Variovorax paradoxus: one gene and its partner. The protein of the gene in region 2 binds, or shares a complex with, the protein of the main gene of each other region. Links are inferred from orthologs where the notes say so. Each region holds a gene or a part of one and is shown on either strand. Other genes may lie near its edges.

Region 1 (6,988 bases), 1.6 Mb from region 2 along the record:
AGGAACTGCAGCCGGTTCACGAAGATGCTCGCGACCGTGACGTCGCCCAGCGGCCTGGCCTGCTTCACCAGCGCGATGTGGCCGTCGTGCAGATTGCCCATGGTGGGCACGAAGGCGGGGCGTTGGCTGGCGGACAGGCGCCCGCGCAGTTCTTCGATGGTGTGTGCGATGTACATGAGAGCGGTTCCTTGGTCTTTACCAGGCGTGGAGTCGGTCGTCGGGAAAGCTGCCGTCCTTGACGGCCTGCACGTAGGCCTTCAGCGCGGGCAGCACGCCCGGCGCGTCGGCCATGAAGTTGCGCACGAACCTCGGCATCTTCCCGAGGTTGATGCCCAGCATGTCGTGCAACACCAGCACCTGTCCGGCGGTGGCCCGGCCGGCACCGATGCCGATGGTGGCGCAGCGCGTCAGCTCGGCCGTGAGTTCGGCGGCCAGCGCGGCCGGCACCATCTCGAGCACCAGCATCGCGGCGCCCGCGTCCTGCAGCGCATGGGCCTGCTGCTTCAGCAGCGCGCCGGCGGCGTCGCCCTTGCCCTGCACGCGGTAGCCGCCCAGCGCATGTACCGTCTGCGGCGTCAGGCCCAGGTGGGCGCAGACGGGAATGCCGCGCTCGACCAGGAAGCGCACCGTGTCGGCGGTCCAGCCGCCGCCTTCGAGCTTGACCATGTGCGCGCCGGCCTGCATGAGCACGGTGGCGCTGCGCAGCGCCTGTTCGCGCGATTCCTGGTAGCTGCCGAAGGGCAGGTCGGCAATCAGCCAGGCCGTGCCCTGCACGCGGCGCAGGCCGCGCGAGACGCTGTCGGTGTGATAGCGCATGGCTTCCAGGCTCACGCCCACCGTGCTGTTCAGGCCCTGGCAGACCATGCCGAGCGAATCGCCGACCAGCAGGCAGTCGATGCCGGCCGCGTCGGCCATGGCCGCGAAGGTGGCGTCGTAGGCCGTGAGCATGGCGATCTTTTCGCCGCGTGCGTGCATGTCGGCCAGGCGCGGCAGGCTCACGGGCTTGCGCGACGCGGGCGGGGAGGCCGGCGGCAGCGTGCCGTAGGGCGAGGCCGGTGGCGTTTCGGTCGGCGGTGTGGTGTTCGACATGGTTGGGTTTCTCCCTGCGGGCGTCGGTGGCCGGGCATCCTTGAGTGAAGAAAACGAAGCGGGTGGGGCCTATCGGTCGGCCGGCGGCACCAGCACCGTGGGTGCGGCGTGCTCGGCGAGCGAAGGGTAGTCGCGGCTGAAATGCAGGCCACGGCTCTCGTGGCGGGCCTGCGCGGAGCGCACGATCAGCTCGGCCACCTGAACCAGGTTGCGCAGCTCGAGCAGATCGCGCGTGACGTGGAAGTTCGCGTAGAACTCGTGGATCTCGGCCTGCAGCAGCGCGATGCGGTGGCTCGCGCGCTCCAGGCGCTTGTTGGTGCGCACGATGCCGACGTAGTCCCACATGAAGCGGCGCAACTCGTCCCAGTTGTGCGAGATGACCACGGCCTCGTCGGCGTCGGTGACGCGGCTGTCGTCCCAGGCGGGCAGCTCGGCGCGTTCGCGCACCGGTGCCGCGGCGATGGCGCCGGCGGCGGCGCGCGCGAACACCATGCACTCGACCAGCGAGTTGCTGGCCAGCCGGTTGGCGCCATGCAGGCCCGTGCAGGCAGTTTCGCCGATGGCGTAGAGGCCCGGCACATCGGTGCGCCCGCTCAGGTCGCCGAGCACGCCGCCGCAGGTGTAGTGCGCGGCCGGCACCACGGGGATGGGCTCGCGCGTGATGTCGATGCCCAGCTCCAGGCAGCGCGCCAGGATGTTGGGAAAGTGCTCTTTCAGGAACGCGGCCGGCTGGTGCGAGATGTCGAGGTACACGCAGTCCAGGCCGTGCTTCTTCATCTCGAAATCGATGGCGCGGGCCACCACGTCGCGCGGGGCGAGCTCGGCGCGCTCGTCGTGCCTGGGCATGAAGCGCGTGCCGTCGGGCAGCTTGAGCAGCCCGCCTTCGCCGCGCACCGCCTCACTGATCAGGAAGGACTTGGCATGCGGGTGGTACAGGCAGGTCGGGTGGAACTGGATGAACTCCATGTTCGACACCCGGCAGCCCGCGCGCCAGGCGGCGGCGATGCCGTCGCCGGTGGCCGTGTCGGGGTTGGTGGTGTAGAGGTAGACCTTGCCCGCGCCGCCCGTCGCCAGGATGGTGTGCGGCGCGCGGAAGGCCAGCACCTCGTCGGTCTGGTCGTCGAGCGCGTAAAGGCCCAGGCAGGCCGGGTCGTCGAGCCCGAGCTTGCGGCCGGTGATCAGGTCGACCAGCGTGTGGTGCTCGAACAGCGTGATGTTCGGCGTGCGGCGCACCCGCTCGATCAGCACCTGCTGCACCGCCGCGCCGGTGGCGTCGGTCACGTGCACGATGCGGCGCTGGCTGTGGCCGCCTTCGCGCGTCAGGTGCAGGCCGCCGTCTTCTTCAGAGAAGGGCACGCCCAGCTCGCGCAGCCAGCCGATGGCCTCGGGCGCATGCTCGACCACGAAGCGCGTGGCCTCGGCATCGCACAGGCCGGCACCGGCCACCAGCGTGTCTTCGACGTGCGCGTCGAAGCTGTCGCCCGCCGCCAGCACCGCCGCGATGCCGCCCTGCGCCCAGGCGCTGGAGCCGTCGTTCAGCGCGCGCTTGGTGAGCACGGCCACGCGGTGCGTGGGCGCCAGGTGCAGCGCGGCCGAGAGGCCGGCCAGGCCGCTGCCGACGATGAGGACGTCGAAGTCGCGCACGGCGGAAGTCACTGGGTCGGGGAGCCGGTTGGGTCAGCTTGGCGAATAGGCCAATCTGACGTAGATGGGAGCAAAAGCCTCGGCCTGCGTGATGTCGATCAGCGTTTCCTTCGCGAGCTCGAGCATCGCGATGAAGGTGACGATCAGCACCGGCGTGCCGCGCGACACATCGAACAGCTTCTCGAATTCCACGAAGCGCTGCCCCTGCAGGTGGCGCAGCACGATGCTCATGTGCTCGCGCACGTTGAGCTCCTCGCGCGAGATCTTGTGGTGCTGCACGAGCTTGGCGCGCTTCATGATGTCGGCCCAGGCGTCGCGCAGCTCGGCCACGTCGACGTCGGGGAAGCGCGGCTTCAGCGACTGCTCGATGTAGACCTGCCCCTTCCAGAAGTCGCGGCCGTAGGTCGGCATGGCGCTGATGGCGGCGGCCTGCAGCTTGGTCTGCTCGTATTCGAGCAGGCGGCGCACGAGCTCGGCGCGCGGGTCTTCGGCTTCCTCGCCGTCGGCCACCTTCTTGGGCGGCAGCAGCATGCGCGACTTGATCTCGATCAGCATCGCGGCCATGAGCAGGTACTCGGCCGCGAGTTCGAGGTTGGTCTGGCGGATCTCGTCGACGTAGCTCAGGTACTGCCGCGTGAGCCCCGCCATCGGGATGTCGAGGATGTTGAAGTTCTGCTTGCGGATCAGGTAGAGCAGCAAGTCCAGCGGGCCTTCGAAGGCCTCGAGGAACACCTGCAACGCCTCGGGCGGGATGTACAGGTCCTTCGGCATCGCGAACAGCGGCTCGCCATAGAGCCTCGCGAGCGCGACCTGGTCGATCACGTCGGGCATGCCGACCACGAGCGTGCCGTTGTCCTCGTCTCCGTTCATTGGTCGATCGCTATCATTTCAATAGCTGTCGGCGCAATGCGGACGGGCGTTGGATGCCAATTCGGCGTCACTGATGAATTACTTGGGCTGGGTCTGGTAGACGTAGGGCTGCTGCGCCACGCGGGCTTCGCTGTATTCCTCGAGCAGGCTGCGGTCGAGGTGCTTGTCCCACAGCAGGGCGCGGCCGGCGCGCTGTTCGGCTTCCAGCGTTGGCTTCTTTTCCTTCATCTGCTCGATGAAGTTCGTGATCTCGGAAGAGTAGTGGGGGCGGCGGAAGATGGACATAGACTGGACCTTTATGGCGTGAATTTTACCGGGGACGGCATGAAGCATCGGCGAGGATGGCGGATCGGCATGGCAACCGCGTTGCTGGCGGTCGTGGCGGGGCTCGCGGCCTGCGACTCCAAGAACATCAGCGAGCTCGAGGAAGGCGTCTCCACCGAGGCCGATGTGCGCGCCCGTTTCGGCGAGCCAGAGAACATCTGGGACGGCCCGAACCGCGGCCGCATCTTCGAATACAACCGCCAGCCGCAGGGCCAGAAGAACTACATGATCACCATCGGCACGGACGGCAAGATGAGCGCGCTGCGCCAGGTGCTGACGCCCGAGAACTTCGCCCGGGTGCAGCCCGGCATGATGATGGAAGACCTGCGCAAGATGCTCGGCAAGCCCGCCAAGGTCACGCCCTACGCACTCAGGCGCGAGACCGAATGGGAATGGCGCTGGGTGCAGCCGCCGAGCTCGCCGATGGTCTTCACCGCCACCCTGAACGACGACCAGCGCGTGGTGCGCAGCGGCTCGTCGCCCGACCGGGGTACCGAAGCGCCCTGATTCCGCTTCGGCGCTTTCAGGCGCCGGGGGCGTCGGCGGGGCGGCCCGCCACCAGCTCCTCCGCAAAGCCGGAGCGCTCGATCGCCTCGCGCGGCTGGGGCTGCAGCGACTCGATGCGCAGCAGCCCGCCGCGCGCCAGCACCGCGCGGTGCAGTCGCCGCAGCGCGGCGATGCCCGTGGCGTCGAGGTAGATCAGGTGCATCGCGTCGAGCACCACCGTCATGCCGCGCGGCGCGCGTTCGGCGGCGTTCACCGCCTCGTCCAGCTTGGCCGCGGCGCCGAAGAACAGCGCGCCGTAGATGCGGTAGGTGAGCACCGGCGGCTGCAGCATCACCAGCTCCACGCTGAACAGCCCGCTCATGCGCCGCATGAACAACACGCACGCCAGCACGATACCCGCCTGCATCGCCACCGTCAGGTCGAACACCACGGTGAGGAAGAAGGTGCCGAGCATCAACAGCCGGTAGTGCCGGTCAAGTTGCCGCAGCCGCGTGGGCGCGAACTCGCGCCACTCGCCCATCTTCAGTGCCACGAACACCAGGATGCCCGCCAGCACCGCCAGCGGCACATGGCGCGCGAGCGGCGCGGCCAGCAGCACCACCAGCAGCAAGGTCAGCGCATGCACCATGCCCGCGACAGGCGAGGTGCCGCCAGAGCGGATGTTGGTCACGGTGCGCGCGATGGCGCCCGTGGCCGGCATGCCGCCGAAGAAAGGCGTGACCACGTTCGCGACGCCCTGCGCCATCAGCTCCTGGTCGGGATCGTGCGGAGACTGCCCGCTGATCTGGTCGGACACCCGGGCGCACAGCAGCGACTCGATGGCGCCAAGCAGCGCGATGGTCAGCGTGGGCATGACCAGTTGCTTCACCGTTTCCCATGAGAAGTCGGGCAGCGCGAAAGCCGGCGCGCCTTCGGGAATGCCGCCGAAGCGCGTGTCGATGGTCTCCACGGGCAGTTCGAGGCCCCAGGACAGCAGCGTGAGCGTGACCAGCGCGACGACCGGGCCGGGCACGCGCGCGCTCATCTGCACGCCCCGCGAGCGCGCCACGCGGCCGCCGGCGCGCAGCACCGCGGCGCCGATCTTCGACTCGGCGCGCAGCAACCGAGGCCACAGCAGCAGGCCGGCCACGCAGGCCACGCCCAGCGCAAAGGCATGCGGGTTGAAGCTGCCGAGCTGCAGCGCCATCGCGTGCAGTTGCAAAAAGGGGTCGGCCGGCATCTTCGCCACCGCCAGGCCGAGCAGCTCCTTGAGCTGCGACAGCAGGATCAGCACCGCGATGCCGTTGGTGAAGCCCACCACGATCGACATCGGCACCAAGCGCAGCAGCCGCCCCAGTCCGAAGAGCCCCGCCATGAACAGCAGCACGCCGGCGCAGGCGGTGCAGATCAACAGGTTGGCCACGCCGTAGCGCTCGACGATGCCGTAGACGATCACCACGAACGCGGCCGCCGGACCGCTGATCTGCACGGCCGAGCCGCCCAGCAGCGAGATCAGGAAGCCCGCGGTGACCGCCGTCCAGATGCCGGCCTCTGGCCTGATCCCCGACGCGACGGCAAAAGCCATGGCCAGCGGCAGCGCCACGATGCCGACCATCGCGCCGGCGCCCAGGTCCCGGAAGAAGCGCGCGCGGTCGTAGTCCGCGAGCGCGTCCATCAGGCGTGGACGAAAGCGGGCGAGATTCAAGGGGAAATGCATGGGGCCTCCGATTGTGGCCTGCACGCCTGGCGCGCCCTGGGGCAACCCCCGGTGTGTACTTTTGGGCAGCTTATCGGTGCCGATTCATCGAGATACATTTCTGACGTTCGTTGACATTTAGACACCAACATTACTGAAGGCGTCCGATGCACATCCTGCTTGTCGCAAGCGCGTTCAACAGCCTGACGCAACGGGTTCTTGCCGAACTCCAGGACCACGGCCACACCGTGGGCGTGGAACTGGCCCTCGGCGACGACGATGCCCTGCGCGCCGCCGTGCGACGCCACGCACCCGGGCTGATCGTGGCGCCGATGCTCACCACCGCGATTCCCGAGGACGTCTGGCGCGCCCACACCTGCCTGATCGTGCACCCCGGCCCGCCGGGCGACCGCGGCCCTTCGTCGCTCGACTGGACCCTGCAAGGCGGCGCCGAAAGCTGGGGCGTCACCGTGCTCGAAGCGGTGGCCGAAATGGACGCGGGCGATGTCTGGGCCTGGTCGCCCTTCAAGGTGCCGGCGCTCGCGGGCAAGAGCGACCTGTACCGGGGCGAAGTGGCCGATGCCGCCGTCGACGCGGTGATGCTCGCGGTGGAGCGCTTCGCCTCGGGCAGGTACAAGCCGCAGCCCCAGCGGGCCGCCGACCTGGCTGCCGGCTGGCGCCCGTTCATGAAGCAGGCGCAGCGGCGCATCGACTGGCGAGCGGATTCGACCGCGTCGGTGCTGCGCCAGTTGCGCGCCGCCGATTCCCAACCCGGCGTGCTCGACGAACTGCTGGGCGCGCAGTGGTACCTGCACGGCGGCCATCCAGAAGACGAGCTGCGCGGTGCCGCCGGAGAACTGATCGCCACCCGCGCCGGCG
Region 2 (8,112 bases):
ACATCAAGGCGATCGGCACCAACACGCTCGACGTGTACCCGGGCAGCGATTTCGGGGACGACAAGGCCGCGAGCATACGTACGTTGACACCCTCCGACCTCGACGCGTTGGCGGCGCAGCCCTACGTACACAGCGTGACGCCCTCGACCTCGCGCAACCTGCGGCTGCGCTACCGCAGCGTCGACATCAACGGCTCGGTGAACGGCGTCAGCGACAGCTTCTTCCGGGTGCGCGACATCCAGATGGCGAGCGGCGCGGCCTTCACGGCCAGCGATGTGCGGCATCAGTCGCAGGTGGTGGTGATCGACCAGAACACGCGGCGCAAGCTGTTTCCCGAGGGCACCGATCCGCTGGGCAAGATCATCCTGGTGGGCAACCTGCCGTGCACCGTGATCGGCGTGTCGCAGGAAAAGAAGAACATGTTCGGCGAGAACAAGTCGCTCAACATCTGGCTGCCCTACAGCACCGGCGCGAGCCGGCTCTTCGGGCAGCAGCACTTCGACAGCATCACCGTGCGCATCCGCGACGACCAGCCGACCAAGGCGGCCGAGGACAGCGTGGTCAAGCTGCTCACCATGCGCCACGGCAGCAAGGATTTCTTCACCTTCAACATGGACAGCATCGTGAAGACGGCCGAGCGCACGAGCCAGTCGCTCACGCTGCTGCTGTCGCTCATTGCCGTGATCTCGCTGGTGGTGGGCGGCATCGGCGTGATGAACATCATGCTGGTGTCGGTGACCGAGCGCACCCGCGAGATCGGCATTCGCATGGCCGTGGGCGCGCGCCAGAGCGACGTGCTGCAGCAGTTCCTGACCGAGGCGGTGCTGGTGTGCCTGGTGGGCGGCCTGATCGGCGTGACGCTGTCCTACGGCATCAGCTTTCTGTTTTCGCTTTTCGTCAAGCAATGGCAAATGATCTTTTCGATGGGGGCCGTGGTGTCGGCATTCCTGTGCGCGTCGCTGATCGGCGTGCTGTTCGGCTACCTGCCGGCGCGAAATGCCGCGCGGCTGGACCCGATCGAGGCGCTGGCTCGTGAGTAGCGCGCGCTTTCTTCATCGGGGCGTGGCGGCCGCTGCCGTGGCGTTGACGCTCGGCGGGTGCGCGCTGTTCCAGCCTGAGCAGCGCGAGCAGCGGCCATTGAACGTGCCCTCGGCGTGGCAGCAGCAACAGCCTTCGCCCGTCGCTGTGGCGAATGCCGCCGCGATGCCTTCCGAGCAGTGGTGGGCCGCCTTTCAGGACCCGCAACTGGACACGCTGATCGACAACGCGCTGCGCACGAACAACGACCTGGCCGTGGCGGGCATACGCGTGCAGCGCGCGCAGTTGCAGGCGGGCCTGGCCAACACCAATCTCACGCCGGGCGTGGTGGGGCAGCTCAACACGAGCCGTGGCTACGACCTGAAGCGCGGCGGCGTGGCAGGTTCCGCATCGAGTTCGCTGGTCACGCTGAGCTACGAACTCGACCTGTGGGGCCGGCTATCGGCGCTGCGCAGCGCCGCCGACTGGGAGTTGAAGGCCACGGTGTCCGACCGCCAGGCCGCCGCGCTCGCGCTGGTCGGCACGACGGCGGGGCTCTATTGGCAGACCGGCTACCTGAACCAGCGCATCGCCCTGAGCGAAGCGGGCATCGAGGACGGCCGGCGCATCTTGGCGCTGGTGCGCACCAAGTACGCGGCGGGTGCCGTGTCGGGGCTGGACGTGGCGCAGGCCGGCCAGAACCTGGCGACGCAGGAGGCGGCGCACACGCAGTTGCTGCAGCAGCGTGTCGAGGCGCGCAATGCGTTGGCGATCCTCTTCGACAGGCCACCCGAAGCGCTGGCAAACGAGCCCACGCGGTTGCCGGATACCGCGCTGCCCGCCATCGATGCGGGCGTGCCCGCCAGCCTGCTGGGCCGAAGGCCCGATCTGCATGCGGCGGAACTGCGCTTGCGCGGCGCACTGGCGAATGTCGACGCCACGCGCACCGGCTTCTATCCGACGCTGAGCCTGACAGGCTCGCTCGGCACGTCGAGCACGGCATTGGGCGATCTGCTGAAGAACCCGGTCGCCACCCTCGGCGCGGGGCTGGCGCTGCCGTTCCTGCAATGGAACACGGCGCGGCTGACGGTCGGCGTGTCGCAGACGCAGTATGAAGAAGCGGTGGTGGGGTTCAGGCAGTCGCTCTATACGGCGCTCTCAGAGGTAGAGAACGCGTTGTCGTCGCGAACGCAACTGCGCGACGAAAGCATCAAGCTGGCGCTGGCCCTTCAGGAAGCGCAGCGGGCCGAGAAGCTGTCGGAAGTGCGGTATCGGGCCGGGGCGACAGCGCTTCAGCCGGTGCTCGATGCGAAAGACCGGCGCCGCACCGCCGAGGTTTCGCTGGCGTTGAACCGGCTGAACCAGTTCAACGCGACGATGACGCTCTACAAGGCCCTGGGAGGCGGGGCGGCGGTTGCGTCTTAGCGCACCGGCCCCGCTGGGGGCTCAGAGCGGCAGCGTGTCGAAGGCCGCGTAGACCGTGGCCAGCCACGACTTCACGCGTTGCCGCTCCAGCAGACCCAGCGCGTGCGAGCCTTCGCGGTCGTTCACGGCCTTCCAGAAGCTGGTGTTCTGTGCATCGATCTTGCGCATGCTCGCCTCGTGCAGGCGGGGCAGGGCAATCACGCGCGCGCCGTTGGCCGTGGCCTTCGAAAGCGACTGCGAGGCCAGCAGCATCCCGAAGTCGCTGCCGCGTCCGTAGTTCTGCACCACGATGTAGTTGGGGCGGTTGCCGAAGGTGTCGATCAGGCTGCCGAGCAGGTCGGTCGAATCCTTGCCGTCGTCGAGCACATGCCAGAAGTTGACGGTGACGCCGATTTCGGCGAACACGTCGAACAGGTCCGATTCCTTGATCCAGCGCGACAGCGGCGCCAGCGTCTGGGCCGCGAGGTCGACGATCACGCTTTGCTGGGGATTGGTCTCGAAGCCGTTCACCACGGTGTCCAGGCCTTCGAAGCTGTCGACCACCACGGGCGACGCGAAGCCTTCGTAGAAGCGGGTGAACGAGCTGTGCGAGCGATCGGTGTCGAAGCCGGTGAAGGGCCGGCTGTGGTCGATGAAGTACTGGGCCAGCACGCGTGCCGTGACCGACTTGCCGACACCGCCTTTTTCGCCGCCGATGAAATTGATGGAGCTCATGTACTGCTGCTGCCTCTGAAGGGTTGAGGGGTGAAGGGCGATTTCATTCTAGGGGCCTCGCCTTGCGGTTTCGCTGCTTGCACGCGCCGTGCCTGCCCGTGGCCGGTGGCTTGCGCCTCACTTGGGCACGAGCGTGAAGAAGGGCATGACCACGCCCATGATCCAGTTCTGGCCGAAGTCGAGCGCGGCGCGGCGGTATTTCTCGTCGGCCTGCGCGGCCAGCAGGTCGAGCCGGGCCACCACCTTCGACAGCTCGCGGTCGGCCACGAGGTTGCGGCCGCGCTCGCTGATCTCGGTGGCCAGCAGCAGAGGCTGGCCGTCGGGGCCGGTCTTGGAGGAGATCAGCCAGAGCGAGATCTCGAAGTTGCGCGCGGCGCGGAAGCTGTTTTCGGCGTTCACGCCGTCGATCATGGTCTGGTCCCAGGTGTCGCCGTTGGCCTGCTTGAGCATGGACGCCCAGCCGTACACCAGCGCCGCCACCCGGTCGCCCTGGTAGCCCTGCGGCCCGGTGTCGAAGGCCAGCCGGATTGCGTCGATGCCGCTGGCGCCGTGCAGCTCGGGAAGCGGCGGGCCCTTGAGCACGGCGTCCCAGGCACGCTGGGTGGCTTCTTCCATGCTGGGCGCCGACTTGCGCCATTCGCGCGGGTTGCGCTTGTAGAGGGTGGACTGCACGCGCCGGACCGACTGGAGGTTGTCGCGCAGCGAAAGATTGGCAATGCGGTTGGCGCCGGACTGCATCCATTCCTGGCTCGCGTAGGGCTCCGCGCGCTCTGTGGAACGCACCGACGAGCAGCCGGCCGCGCCGATCAGGATGGCCGTGCCCGCCAGCAGCCAGGCGCCTCGCGCCGCAAGGGTTGAAACCGGGGAATCGCTCATGCCCTGACGTTATCATCCACGGCTGGGGCGGCGGCCTGCTGCAAGCTGCAGGCCCGTGCAATTTTCCTTACAAATCAATACCTTGGCGCTACAGCCAAGGCAGGCCGACAAGTCGTGCGTCTTAATTCCATCAAGCTCTCGGGCTTCAAGTCGTTCGCCGAACCCACCAACTTCCTGCTGCCGGGCCAACTGGTGGGCGTCGTCGGGCCCAACGGTTGCGGCAAGTCGAACATCATGGATGCGGTGCGCTGGGTGCTCGGCGAGTCGCGCGCGTCGGAGCTGCGCGGCGAGTCGATGCAGGACGTGATCTTCAACGGCACGACCACCCGCAAGCAGGCCAGCCGATCGAGCGTGGAACTGGTGTTCGACAACGCCGACCACCGTGCCGGCGGCCAATGGAACCAGTTCGGCGAAATCGCGGTGCGCCGCGTGCTTACCCGCGACGGCACCAGCAGCTACTACATCAACAACCAGCCGGTGCGCCGCCGCGACGTGCAGGACGTGTTCCTGGGCACCGGCCTGGGCCCGCGCGCCTACGCCATCATCGGGCAGGGCACGATCAGCCGGATCATCGAGTCCAAGCCCGAAGAACTGCGCCTGTTCCTCGAAGAGGCCGCCGGCGTCTCCAAGTACAAGGAACGCCGCCGCGAGACCGAGAACCGCCTGGGCGACACGCGCGAGAACCTCACGCGGGTGGAAGACATCCTGCGCGAACTCAACGCCAACCTCGAGAAGCTCGAGAAGCAGGCCGAAGTGGCCGCGCGCTACAACCTGCTGCAGGGCGACGCCACGAAGAAGCAGCACCAGCTGTGGTTCCTCAAGCGCAGCGAAAGCAACGCCGACCAGGCCAAGATCAAGGCCGACTCCGAAAAGGCGATCAACGACCTCGAATCGCGCACCGCCGACCTGCGCCGCATCGAGTCCGAACTCGAAACCGTGCGCCAGGCCCACTACGGCGCCGGCGACCAGGTGAACCAGGCCCAGGGCAAGCTCTACGAGGCCAGCGCCGAAGTCGGCCGGCTCGAGGGCGAGATCCGCTTCGTGGTCGAAGGCCGCCAGCGCGTCGAGCAGCGCCTGGTGCAGCTGCGCGAGCAGATGGGCCAGTGGGGCCGCCGCCGCGAAGAAGCCGAAGCCGAGATCGAAACGCTGGCCGGCGCGGGTGTCGATGCCGAAGAGCAGGCCATCTTGCTCGCCGCCCAGCTGGAGGAACACGACGCGCGCATGCCGGAGCTCGAAGAGGCCGTGCAGCGCGCGCAGGACCAGGCCAACGCCCAGCGCACGACCGTGTCGCAGGTGCAGCAGCAAATCCAGGTGCTGGCCGCCGACCAGCGCAACATCGAAGAACAGAGCCGCCAGCTCACGCAGCGCAGCGAACGCCTGCGCGCCGACCAGAACGCGCTGGCCGCGCCCGACGAAGCCCGCCTGCTCGACATGCAGGAGCAGCATGCCGCCGCGCAGGAAGCCGCGAGCGAGTCCGACGCGCGCCTGCAGGAGCTGCAGGAAACGGTGCCCCAGCTCGACGACGACCGCCGGGCCAGGCAGCAGGCGGTCAACACCGAGGGTGCCCGCCACGCCGAGTTCTCGGCCCGCCTCGATGCGCTGCGCGCGCTGCAGGAGAAGGTCAAGACCGACGGCAAGCTCGCCCCGTGGCTGGCCAAGCACGGCCTCGACGGCCTGCAGGGCCTGTGGAGCCGCATCCATATCGAACAGGGCTGGGAAAGCGCCCTCGAAGCCGCGTTGCGCGAGCGCCTGGGCGCGCTGGAAGTCAGCCGCCTGGACATGGTGCGCGCCTTCGGCAACGACGCGCCGCCCGCCAAGCTCGCCTTCTACAGCCCGCCCGCCGCCGGCGTGCCGGAGAGCGCCGCCGCGTTGCCGCGCCTTTCGAGCCTGCTGCGCCTGAACGACGCCGGCCAGCAAGCCCTGCTGACCGGCTGGCTGCACGGCTGCTACACCGCCGACAGCTTCGAAGAGGCACTGGCCCAGCGCGCAACGCTACAGCCCGGCGAGGTGATCTACGTGAAGAGCGGCCATGCCGTGTCTTCGCACAGCGTCAACTTCTACGCACCCGATTCCGAGCAGGCCGGCATGCTGGCCCGCCAGCAGGAAATGGAAAACCTGGAGCGCCAGCTGCGCGCCCAGACGCTCATCAACGAAGAAGCGCGCACCGCGCTGGTCCGCGCCGAAGCCGCCTATGCCGACGCCGCGCAGCGCCTCGTGACCGCCCGGCGCGAAGCCGCCGAGACCCAGTCGCGCGCGCACGAGCTGCAGGTCGAGACCCTGCGCATGACGCAGCTGGCCGAGCAGACCCGCGCCCGCAGCCAGCAGCTGGCCGCCGACCTCGGCGAAGTCGATGCGCAGCTCGAGGAACTGCAGGAGCGCCGCATTTCGGCCGAAGGCCGCTTCGAAGAACTCGACATGCAACTGGCCGACAGCCAGGAACGCCATGCGGAACTGGACGAGCGCGTGATCGAAGCCGGCCGCGCGCTGAACGCCAGCCGCGAGCAGCACCGCAGCCTGGAGCGCCAGGCGCAGGAAGCGACCTTCTCGCAGCGCACGCTCGAAGCGCGCCGCGGCGAACTCAACCGCTCCATCGAAACCGCGGCGCAGCAAGTCGTGTCGCTGACCGACGAAGACGAGCGCGCACGCGCAGAGCTGAGCCGCCTGTCCGACGCCGCCGCGCAGGCCGGCCTGCAGGACGCACTTGCGCTCAAGCTCGAACGCGAAGCCGCGCTGGGCTCGGCACGCAGCCAGTACGACGACCTCACGCTCAAGCTGCGTGCCAGCGACGAGCGCCGCCTGCAGCTGGAGCGCGAACTCGATCCGCTGCGCCAGCGCATCACCGAATTCCAGCTCAAGGAACAGGCCGCGCGCCTGGGCGTGGAGCAATACCAGCAGTTGCTGGACGACGCCGGCGCCGACCTCGAGGCCATCGAGCAGTCGATCGAGACCGACAAGGTGCGCCTGACCGGCCTGCAGAGCGAAATCGACCGCCTCAACCGCGAAGTGGTCGCGCTCGGCGCGGTGAACCTGGCCGCGCTCGACGAACTGGCTATCGCCAGCGAGCGCAAGATCTTCCTCGATGCCCAATCGGCCGACCTGAATGAAGCCATCGGCACGCTCGAAGACGCCATCCGCAAGATCGACGCCGAAACGCGCGACCTGCTCGGGGGCACCTTCAAGATCGTCAACGACCACTTCAGCCGCATGTTCCCCGAGCTGTTCGGCGGCGGCAATGCCAAGCTGATGATGACCGGCGACGAGATCCTCGACTCGGGCGTGCAGGTGATGGCGCAGCCGCCCGGCAAGAAGAACCAGACCATCCACCTGCTCTCGGGCGGCGAGAAGGCGCTCACGGCCATTGCGCTGGTGTTTGCCATCTTCCAGCTGAACCCGGCGCCTTTCTGCCTGCTGGACGAAGTGGACGCGCCGCTGGACGACGCGAACACCGAGCGCTATGCCAAACTCGTCACCGCCATGAGCCGTGAAACCCAGTTCCTCTTCATCAGCCACAACAAGATCGCCATGGAAATGGCCGAGCAACTGATCGGCGTGACGATGCAGGAGCAGGGCGTGTCGCGCATCGTGGCGGTCGACATGGAGGCGGCGGCTTCCATGGTGGCTGCGGCCTGAGCCGGGCGGCACACCGATGAGCAGCCTCACTCTCGCCCTGACCATCCTCGGCGGCCTCGTTCTCGCGGCCGTCGTTGCCTACAACACGCTGATGTCGCGCCGCAATGCGCCGCGCCAGCCCGACGCGGTCGACATCGCGCTGGCCGATGCGGAACGCGCGATGTCCGGCTCGGCCGACGGCCTGGAGCCGACGCTGCATGTCGATCCGAACCAGGTGCCGGGCAGCGACCGCCATGAGCCGCTGTTCGACCCCGACCTGCCGGCGCCCAGCGGCATGCCCGTGCCGACCGGCGAGCGCCGCGGCGGGCTCGACCCGCTGATCGACGTGATCGCGCCTATCTCGCTCGACGGCCTGGCCTCGGGCGACGCCGCCATCGCCGCCATGCCGCCGACGCGGCGCGCGGGCAGCAAGCCGGTGGCCATCGAGGGCCTCAACGAACACAACGGCCA

What was found. The genes of interacting proteins can lie anywhere in the genome.
Region 1: the proteins of smc (region 2) and L3V85_RS26920 are in contact, whole or in part, in a crystal structure (PDB 3ZGX), measured with the Bacillus subtilis proteins. The link is inferred for Variovorax paradoxus from one-to-one orthologs.

The regions. Positions count from the first base shown.
Region 1 is NZ_CP091716.1:5,794,196-5,801,183, reverse strand. Bases 1,686-4,675 are described here. They hold L3V85_RS26920 (segregation and condensation protein A), read right to left. Parts: upstream 3,604-4,675; coding sequence 2,767-3,603; downstream 1,686-2,766. Other genes in these bases: L3V85_RS26905 (SulP family inorganic anion transporter), read right to left, coding at 4,451-4,675; L3V85_RS26910 (outer membrane protein assembly factor BamE), read left to right, coding at 3,958-4,434; L3V85_RS26915 (DUF3460 family protein), read right to left, coding at 3,682-3,888; nadB (L-aspartate oxidase), read right to left, coding at 1,686-2,733. In the rest of the region: panC (pantoate--beta-alanine ligase), read right to left, coding at 1-176; panB (3-methyl-2-oxobutanoate hydroxymethyltransferase), read right to left, coding at 196-1,089; more of nadB, read right to left, coding at 1,159-1,685; more of L3V85_RS26905, read right to left, coding at 4,676-6,130; L3V85_RS26900 (enoyl-CoA hydratase-related protein), read left to right, coding at 6,277-6,988. UniProt on the Bacillus subtilis protein: Participates in chromosomal partition during cell division. May act via the formation of a condensin-like complex containing Smc and ScpB that pull DNA away from mid-cell into both cell halves.
Region 2 is NZ_CP091716.1:4,220,316-4,228,427, reverse strand. The notes cover bases 3,749-7,862. They hold smc (chromosome segregation protein SMC), read left to right. Parts: upstream 3,749-4,146; coding sequence 4,147-7,662; downstream 7,663-7,862. Other genes in these bases: L3V85_RS19530 (cell division protein ZipA C-terminal FtsZ-binding domain-containing protein), read left to right, coding at 7,679-7,862; L3V85_RS19540 (hypothetical protein), read right to left, coding at 3,749-4,032. In the rest of the region: macrolide ABC transporter ATP-binding protein/permease MacB, read left to right, coding at 1-1,040; L3V85_RS19550 (efflux transporter outer membrane subunit), read left to right, coding at 997-2,442; L3V85_RS19545 (mobilization protein), read right to left, coding at 2,464-3,156; more of L3V85_RS19540, read right to left, coding at 3,274-3,748; more of L3V85_RS19530, read left to right, coding at 7,863-8,112. UniProt on the Bacillus subtilis protein: Required for chromosome condensation and partitioning.